Regions from separate parts of the Acidaminococcus sp. HCP3S3_G9_1 genome, predicted to be linked through region 2. Evidence: a T-box and tRNA genes for the amino acid it is inferred to sense, from the RefSeq annotation. Region 2 holds a T-box; the other holds one or more tRNA genes.

Region 1 (4,103 bases), on a different contig from region 2:
ATCATCCTGGAAGACACGCCCCAGGGCGTACGGTGGAAGAGAAAGTGAGATACGAACAGTATCAGCGGCTCCTGGACCATGTGCTGCATACCTGCGGCACCCCGCAGACCCTGCCGGAACCCCGGCTGATCCACCCGGTGGAACTGGCTTATATCGGGGATGCGGTGTTTTCCCTGTATGTGCGGATGCGGCTTTTGCCTGTAAGCAGCCATGTGCAGGTGCTCCACGACCTGGCCAGCCGGATGGTATCCGCGGTGATGCAGGCCAAAGCCATGGATGATATGGAAGAAGCCGGGATCCTGACGGAAGAGGAAGCCCAGATCGCCCGGCGGGGCCGGAACACCAAAAGCACGGTGCCCAAAAGTGCCAGTGTCCGGGAATACCGCCAGGGCACGGCTTTCGAGGCCCTGATGGGCTACCTGTACCTGACGGACCGGAAGGACCGGCTCCAGGAACTGATGGACCGGTCCTTTGAGCTGATCCGTCAGGCCATGGAGGACGAAAGGAAACAGAAAAAGAAATGATGCATGTAAAACTGCTCCGCTATACCCCCGAACCGGACCGGACCGTGGCCATGAGCGCCCGGCTCTGCTATTCTCCCATCGGGGCAGCGGAACTGGAAACCAAGATGACCGACCAGGAAGTGGCCAGCCTGGTGCGCCGGCTGGGCCAGATGGGGCACACCTCCACCTTTGAGCATGTAAGCTTCACCTTTGCCATCGAAGGGGTGTCCCGGGTGCTGACCCATCAGCTGGTGCGCCACCGGATCGCTTCCTACAGCCAGCAGAGCCAGCGGTATGTGAAGGAACACGATTTCGAGACCATCCTGCCGCCTACCCTGGCAGCCCGGCCGGAATGCAAGAAGGAATTTGAGGACCTGTGCAGCCGGATCCAGGAGCTGTACAACAAATGGACGGAGGCAGGGGTGCCTGCGGAAGATGCCCGGTACATCCTGCCCAACGCGGCGGAAACCAAGATCGTGGTCACCATGAACGCCCGGAGCCTGCTCCATTTCTTCCAGCTCCGGTGCTGCGCCAGGGCCCAGTGGGAGATCCGGGCCCTGGCCTGGGAAATGCTCCGGCAGGTGAAGGAAGTGGCTCCCATCCTCTTTGAGAAGGCCGGCCCCACCTGCGACAGCGACCGGATCTGCCACGAAGGGAAAATGAGCTGCGGCCGGCTGGAAAAACTCCTGGCCCAGGACGCCGCCAAAGCTGCTGAAAAGAAGGCGTAACCGGCCATGGGGTACAAACCGATTGAAGAGATCCAGCAGGAGACCCGTCAGTGGGATTTCATCAAAGGGCTGCCGGACCAGGTGGGAAAGTTCACCAAGAAACTGGTGGACACCATCGACGGCCAGGTGCTCACCATCTGCCGGTATGAAGCTCCGGAACTCCGGGCCAAGCTGGATATCATCTACACTTCCGAGACCTTCGACTATATCGTGGTCCACACCATGGGGATGAATTCCTACCGGGACATCCGGTTCATCTACAAGGACAAGGATGTGTTCGCCAAAAACGTCCAGGCCTACCTGCCCGGGATCCTCCACAGCATGGAAGAACCCACCAGCGTGAACCTGGGAGAGCAGGTGGCGGAACACGGGATCCTGACCTGGGACTACGGGAACCATCTGCCGAAAAAGATCGGCCCCTTTGAACTGTACATCAAACCCGCCAACGCCATCGAGCACATCAACGGGTCCATCATCATGATCGACTATTCCAACTTCGACCGGATGGACCAGCTGATCATCATGTACAACCGGCTGCGGGACCAGTTCTTCGGGGAAGTGAAGATCAACTCCGTATTCCACGCCTCCATGGATTTCGACAGCAAAAATCTCAAGGAGCTGGAAGGCAAACTGAAAGAACACCTGGAAGAAACCCTGAAAAAGGTGGACCAGGCAGATCATACCATTTGACCGGAGAAGGAGAAAAAAGTCCTTGACTTTTTTCTCCTTCTCTCGTATACTATACAAGTCGGCGCTTGAAGAAGACGCCGCAACGGCCCAGTAGTTCAGTTGGTTAGAATGCCGCCCTGTCACGGCGGAGATCGTCGGTTCGAGTCCGTCCTGGGTCGCCAATGCCTCGGTAGCTCAGTTGGTAGAGCAAAGGACTGAAAATCCTTGTGTCCGCAGTTCGATTCTGCGCTGAGGCACCATTTCTTCAAGCGGAAGTAGCTCAGTGGTAGAGCATCACCTTGCCAAGGTGGGGGTCGCGAGTTCGAATCTCGTTTTCCGCTCCAATTTTTTATGGCGACGTAGCCAAGCGGTAAGGCAGAGGTCTGCAAAACCTTTATCCCCAGTTCGATTCTGGGCGTCGCCTCCAAATGAAGTAAAAGGAGCTGTTGCATGCGCAACAGCTCCTTTTTTACAGAAAGGAATCCCCATGCACTTCGAACGCCATTATGACCGTACCTATGCCCGGCTGACCCGGCCTTTCCGGGGCCGGCCCTGGGCTGTCCGGGGGCTTTTTCTTCTGAACGGGGCTCTGGTGGTGCTGATGTACATCGCCTATCCTCTGCTCCTGTGGCAGCTCTATACCCAGGGGGGAATGGCCAGCCCCGGCCTCCGGAAGGCCTTCTGGATCCCGGCCATTTCTTTCCTGCTCCTTACCCTGGTCCGCAGCAGGATCAACCGGCCCCGGCCCTATGAGGCCTGGCCCATTACCCCCCTGATCCCTCGGAACAAACAGGGGGAATCCTTCCCCAGCCGCCATGTGTTTTCCTCCACCATCATCGCCATGACGTATCTGTACTTTCACCCGCCGGTGGGGGCAGCTTTCCTCCTGGTGAGCCTTATCAGTGCCCTGGTGCGGGTGTTGGCCGGAGTGCACTATCCCACTGATGTGGGGGCGGGGATGGTGGTGGGGGTTATAGCTGGATTGGCTTTGTGGGGCTGACGCATAACCCCTGGGCGCCATAGCGGGCCATCTGCTTTGTCAGGCGGAATTTGGAAGCCGGGCATGTACCACTTTGTACTATGCCCAACTTCCAAATTCCGCCTTTCGCGCATCTGACCCACTCTGACGCCCAGGGAAAAGGTCGAAAGGTGGGGTGTTTTCGCGCATCTGGGGCCTTCTTGTGTGCAGGGAAGGGGGTTGCCCGGAGGGCCGCCGACCGTTGACACATACCCGGTTTCATCGGGCTTGTTGCCATTTTCCCCGTGGGGTGCTATAATAAATAAGAAAACTGAGGCAGACCTTAGAGAGTGGGTATTTGATACCCGCTCTTTCGTTTACTAGGAAGAAAAAAGCAGAGGTGCCTGAATGGACAAAAAGAAAATCACCGAACGGGTTACGGAACTGGTCTCTCCTATTGTGGAGGCGGCCGGTCTGGAACTGGTGGATGTGGAGTACGTGCGGGAACGGGACTGGTTCCTGCGGGTCTTCATCGACAAAGAGGGCGGCATCGACATCGATGACTGCTCGGCGGTCAGCAATGCTCTGGCCAAGAAGCTGGACGAGGAGGACTTCATCAAGGAGAAGTACTACCTGGAAGTCTCTTCTCCGGGGATCGACCGGCCCCTGAAAAAGGACAAGGACCTGGAAGCCCACTATGGCAAGAAAGTGGACCTGGCCTTCTTTGCTCCTTATGAAGGGAAGAAGCAGCTGACGGCGGTGCTGAAAAGCCACGACGCCGAAAAGCTGGTGCTGGAAGACGCCAAAAAGAAAGAACTGGCCATCGACCGGAAGCTGATCGCTTCGGTCCGGCCCCATATCGATTTTTAAAGGATACAACTGTTAAGGAGGAATTTTGAAGTGAATGCGGATTTCGTGAAAGCCATTGCGCTCCTGGCCAAGGAGAAAAGCATTTCTCCCGACGTACTGTACAGTGCAGTGGAGGAAGCCCTGATTACCGCTTACAAGAAAAACTACGGTTCTGCCCAGAATGTACGGGTTTCCATGCATAAAGAAACCGGGGAGATCCATGTCTATGCCCGGAAGAACATTGTGGAGGAAGTCACGGATCCCACTACGGAAATCAGCCTGGAAGACGCCCAGAAGCTGAATCCCCACTACCAGGCCGGGGATATCCTGGAAACGGAAGTGACCCCCAAGAACTTCGGCCGGATCGCCGCCCAGAACGCCAAGCAGGTGATCGTC
Region 2 (4,103 bases):
CGGCTGCTGCTCTTGGACGAAATCACTGCCAACCTGGACAGCCAGACGGAAGAAAAGGTACTGAAAGCCCTGGAAAGGGCCGCCCAGGGCCGCAGCGTCCTCAGCATCTCCCACCGGTTCTCCCGGATGATGGAAGGGCAGAGGATCATCAGGATGGGGTAACGGGCTGTCAATGGTCACTGGTCTCTGGACGATCCAGTGACCATTGACAAAAAAAGGTGCCCGGAGGCACCTTTTTTTAATATCCCAACTTTTTCTTCAGCTCTTCCATATCCTTTTCCGTCAGGAAGGGCCGGATCAGGCCCAGGTAGTATTCCGCTTCTTTTTCCCGGCCGGCTTTGTGACAGGCCTGGGCTCCTCCGGCGGCCAGCCGGAGGACTTCCGGATTGGGGCCCAGGGGGATGGCTTCCTTCTGGGCGAAGGCGGCCAGTTCTTCCCGGGTGGCCGGTTTCCCGTCCAGCTTCTGGTTTTCCGCCAGGGTCTGGAGCTGTTTTTTGGCTTCTTCCGAATCCTGGAAGTTCAGGCTCATGAGATAGGCGTACCGGGCTCCCTGCCAGTCTTCCTTATGGAGCAGCAGGGCTCCCTGGTTCCGGTAGCACCGGGCCAGGTCAGCAGGACGGAAGGCCTCACGGAACGCTTCCCGGTTCACCCGGCCGAAGCTTTCCCAGTCGGCCTCATCCTTCAGCACCGCCAGATAGGCCGCCCGCACCGGGGCGCTGGCCGGATCCCACCGGAGCCCTTTTTCCAGGGCCTTCCGGGCGTTTTTCAGGTTCCCCTGGGCCAGTTCCAGTTCCCCCTGGACCAGATACAGCAGGTGGAAGGGGAAGGGGGCCTGCTGGACGTTCTTTTTCGGCTGGTAAAACTGCTGGAACAGCACCATTTCCATGGGCTCTGCAAAGGACCGGAATTCCACTTCCGAATCCGGCTGGAACAGGGCGGAATGTTCCGCTTCCTGGATATGGGGGGCCAGCAGCTCCCGGGCCTTGTCAAAATCCCGGGCAGCGGTCAGCTTCCGGGCTTCTTCCAGATGAGCCCGGAATTTGTCGAAAGCCTGGCTGAACATGTCTGCAAAATGCTGGCGGCTTTCCTCCGGCATCAGCTTGTACAGCAGCTGGCTGCAGAACCGGGCGATTTCCCGGTGGAGAGGGTGGTCCCGGTACAGTTCCATGCACCCCTGCAGGTATTTGATGTCTTTCTGGGAGTTCCCGGTCAGGTTCTCCCGGATGGATTTTACAATGGATTCCAGTTGTTCCATGATTTTTCCTCCGATTCGTGGCAATGTATCTACTATTATACAGCCCTTGCCCCCTTCCTTCAACTGTGCTATAATGGTTCCATTCAATTCCATACCTTGCCATGAACAGGAGAGTACGCATTTCCGGAGGTCACAGAGAGTGGGGAGCAGGTGGGAGCCCCGCACGGAAAGAAATGGGGAAGTTCACCTGGGAGCAACCGGACTGAACGGAGTAGGCCCGGCGCCGGCAGCGTTATCGGCCAGATGAGTGAAAAAATAGGGTGGTACCGCGAACCTTCGCCCCTTGTGGGGACGGAGGTTCTATTTTTTTAGGAGGCGTGAACATGAGTGACAAACTGCAGGAACTGCGGGAGAAGATCCAGAAGGATCTGAGCGAAGTCAAAAGTGTGGAAGATCTGAAGAACATCCGGGTCCAGTACCTGGGCAAGAAGGGGGCCCTGACCTCCATTCTCCGGAGCCTGGGAGACGTGGCAGCGGAAGAACGGCCGAAAATCGGCAAAATGGTCAACGAAGTCCGGGCCAAGGTGGAACAGCGGATCAACGAACAGATGAAGCTGCTGGAAGCCCATCAGATGGAAGAAAAACTGGCCAGTGAAACCCTGGACTTTACCCTGCCGGGACGGAAACCGGCCCTGGGTCATCTCCATCCGGTGACCCAGACCCTCCGGGACATCAAGAAAGTCTTCATGCGCATGGGATTCGAAGTGGTGGAAGGACCGGAAATCGAAACGGACTACTTCAACTTTGAAGCCCTGAACCTGCCCAAGGACCATCCGGCCCGGGACATGCAGGACACCTTCTACATCACTGACGATATCCTGCTCCGGACCCAGACTTCCGGGGTACAGGCCCGCACCATGCAGAGCCGGGAACCCAACAGCCCCATCCGGATGATCTGCCCGGGCACCGTGTACCGGAACGACTATGACGCCACTCATTCCCCCATGTTCCATCAGGTGGAAGGGCTGGTGGTGGACAAGGACATTTCCCTGGCGGACCTGAAAGGGACCCTGGAACTGTTCTGCAAGGAAATGTTCGGGGACAGCGTAAAGATCCGGCTGCGGCCCAGCTTCTTCCCCTTTACGGAACCCTCCTGCGAAGTGGATATCAGCTGCGTCATGTGCGGGGGCAAGGGCTGCCGGGTGTGCAAGAACTCCGGCTGGCTGGAAATCCTGGGGGCCGGGATGGTGCATCCCAACGTGCTGCGGATGAGCGGCTACGATCCGGACAAAATGAAGGGCTTTGCCTTCGGGATGGGCGTGGAACGGATTGCCATGCTGCGGTACGGCATCGACGATCTCCGTCTGTTCTTCGAAAATGACCTGCGGTTCATCCGTCAATTCTGAGTGGGAGGCAAAGGACAATGTTAGCTTCTATTAATTGGTTGAAACAATATGTGGATATTCCCGTAACGCCGGAAGTGCTGGCGGACAAACTGACCCGGGTGGGCCTGGAAGTGGAACAGGTGATCCATCTGGGCGAAGGCCTGGAAGGGGTCATCACCGGGAAGGTGGCCCAGATCGAACGGCATCCCAATTCTGACCATCTGTGGATCTGCCAGATGGACCTGGGGCAGGGGGAACTGGTCCAGATCCTCACCGGGGCCCAGAACGTGCATCAGGGGGATATGGTACCGGTGGCCGTGGTGGGCTCCCATCTGCCCGGCGGCATGACCCTGAAGGCCGCCAAGATGCGGGGCCTGGATTCCAACGGCATGCTGTGCAGCGCCGGGGAACTGGGCATCGATGCCAAACTGCTGCTGCCGGAACAGCGGGACGGGATCTTCATCCTGCCGGAAAACACTCCCATCGGGGTGGACGTGAAGGAACTGCTGGGGCTGGATGATGTGGTGCTGGATATCGACCTGACCGCCAACCGCAGCGACTGCTTCAACATGCTGGGCCTGGCCCGGGAAACTGCCGCGGTGCTGGGACAGAGCCTGCGTCTGCCCAAACTGGCCACCCGGGACGAAGCGGCCGGCAGCGCAGCCGACTGTGCCAAGGTGGAAATCCAGTGCAAAGACCTGTGCACCCGGTTCGCCATGCGGATGGTGAAGGACATCCAGGTGACGGAATCTCCTGAATGGATGCAGAAATTGCTCCGGGCTGTGAACATCCGTCCCATCAACAACGTGGTGGACGTGACCAACTATGTGATGATGGAACTGGGCCAGCCCATGCATGCCTACGACTATGACACGGTGGCGGACCATACCTGGATCGTCCGCCGGGCCCAGGAAGGGGAGACCCTGGTGACCCTGGACGGCCAGAAACGGGACCTGAATCCCAACATGATCGTCATCGCCGACCCGGAAAAAGCCATTGGTCTGGCCGGTGTCATGGGCGGCCTGGCTACGGAAGTCACCGGCAAGACCGTGAACGTGATGCTGGAATCCGCCACCTTCTACGGCCCCAGCATCCGGCACACCTCCAAGGACCTGGGCCTGCGCAGTGAAGCTTCCCAGCGGTTCGAACGGGGGGTGGATACCATCCGGGACCACGATGCCCTGAACCGGGCTGTGCACCTGCTGGAAGAAATGGGGGCCTGCAAGGCCGTAGCCGGTGTGGTGGAAGACTACCCGGTACCCCAGGAACCGGTGAAGATCAAGGCCCTGCCGGAAGCCCTGCGCCGGCGGATCGGCACGGAAGAAATTACCGATGCAGAGATGCGTTCCATCCTGGAAGGGCTCCGGTTCGATGTGGAACCCCAGGCCGACGGCAGCTGGCTGGTCACCGTGCCCACCTGGCGGAACGACTGCACTTGCGATGCGGACCTGTCCGAAGAAGTGGCCCGGATGTACGGCTACGACAAGATCCCGTCCACCCTGCCCCAGCTGGATATGGCCCGG

The links. A T-box is a leader RNA that pairs with one kind of tRNA and senses whether it is charged. The one in region 2 lies ahead of pheS (phenylalanine--tRNA ligase subunit alpha), so its partner is inferred to be a tRNA-Phe.
Region 1: it encodes a tRNA-Phe, which carries the amino acid that the T-box ahead of pheS (phenylalanine--tRNA ligase subunit alpha) is inferred to sense. The anticodon was not compared.

What each region holds. Positions count from the first base shown of each region.
Region 1 covers NZ_JBQKCH010000005.1:66,150-70,252, forward strand. The annotation lists gene cysS (cysteine--tRNA ligase) at 1-48, shown strand, start outside; gene ACTQY1_RS04870 (Mini-ribonuclease 3) at 45-524, shown strand; gene thyX (FAD-dependent thymidylate synthase) at 524-1,231, shown strand; gene ACTQY1_RS04880 (hypothetical protein) at 1,238-1,921, shown strand; tRNA gene ACTQY1_RS04885 (tRNA-Asp) at 2,006-2,082, shown strand; tRNA gene ACTQY1_RS04890 (tRNA-Phe) at 2,085-2,160, shown strand; tRNA gene ACTQY1_RS04895 (tRNA-Gly) at 2,170-2,244, shown strand; tRNA gene ACTQY1_RS04900 (tRNA-Cys) at 2,254-2,327, shown strand; gene ACTQY1_RS04905 (phosphatase PAP2 family protein) at 2,388-2,900, shown strand; gene rimP (ribosome maturation factor RimP) at 3,267-3,728, shown strand; gene nusA (transcription termination factor NusA) at 3,759-4,103, shown strand, end outside.
Region 2 covers NZ_JBQKCH010000016.1:17,774-21,876, forward strand. The annotation lists gene ACTQY1_RS09555 (ABC transporter ATP-binding protein) at 1-162, shown strand, start outside; gene ACTQY1_RS09560 (hypothetical protein) at 239-1,255, opposite strand; T-box leader at 1,348-1,542, shown strand; gene pheS (phenylalanine--tRNA ligase subunit alpha) at 1,579-2,601, shown strand; gene pheT (phenylalanine--tRNA ligase subunit beta) at 2,619-4,103, shown strand, end outside.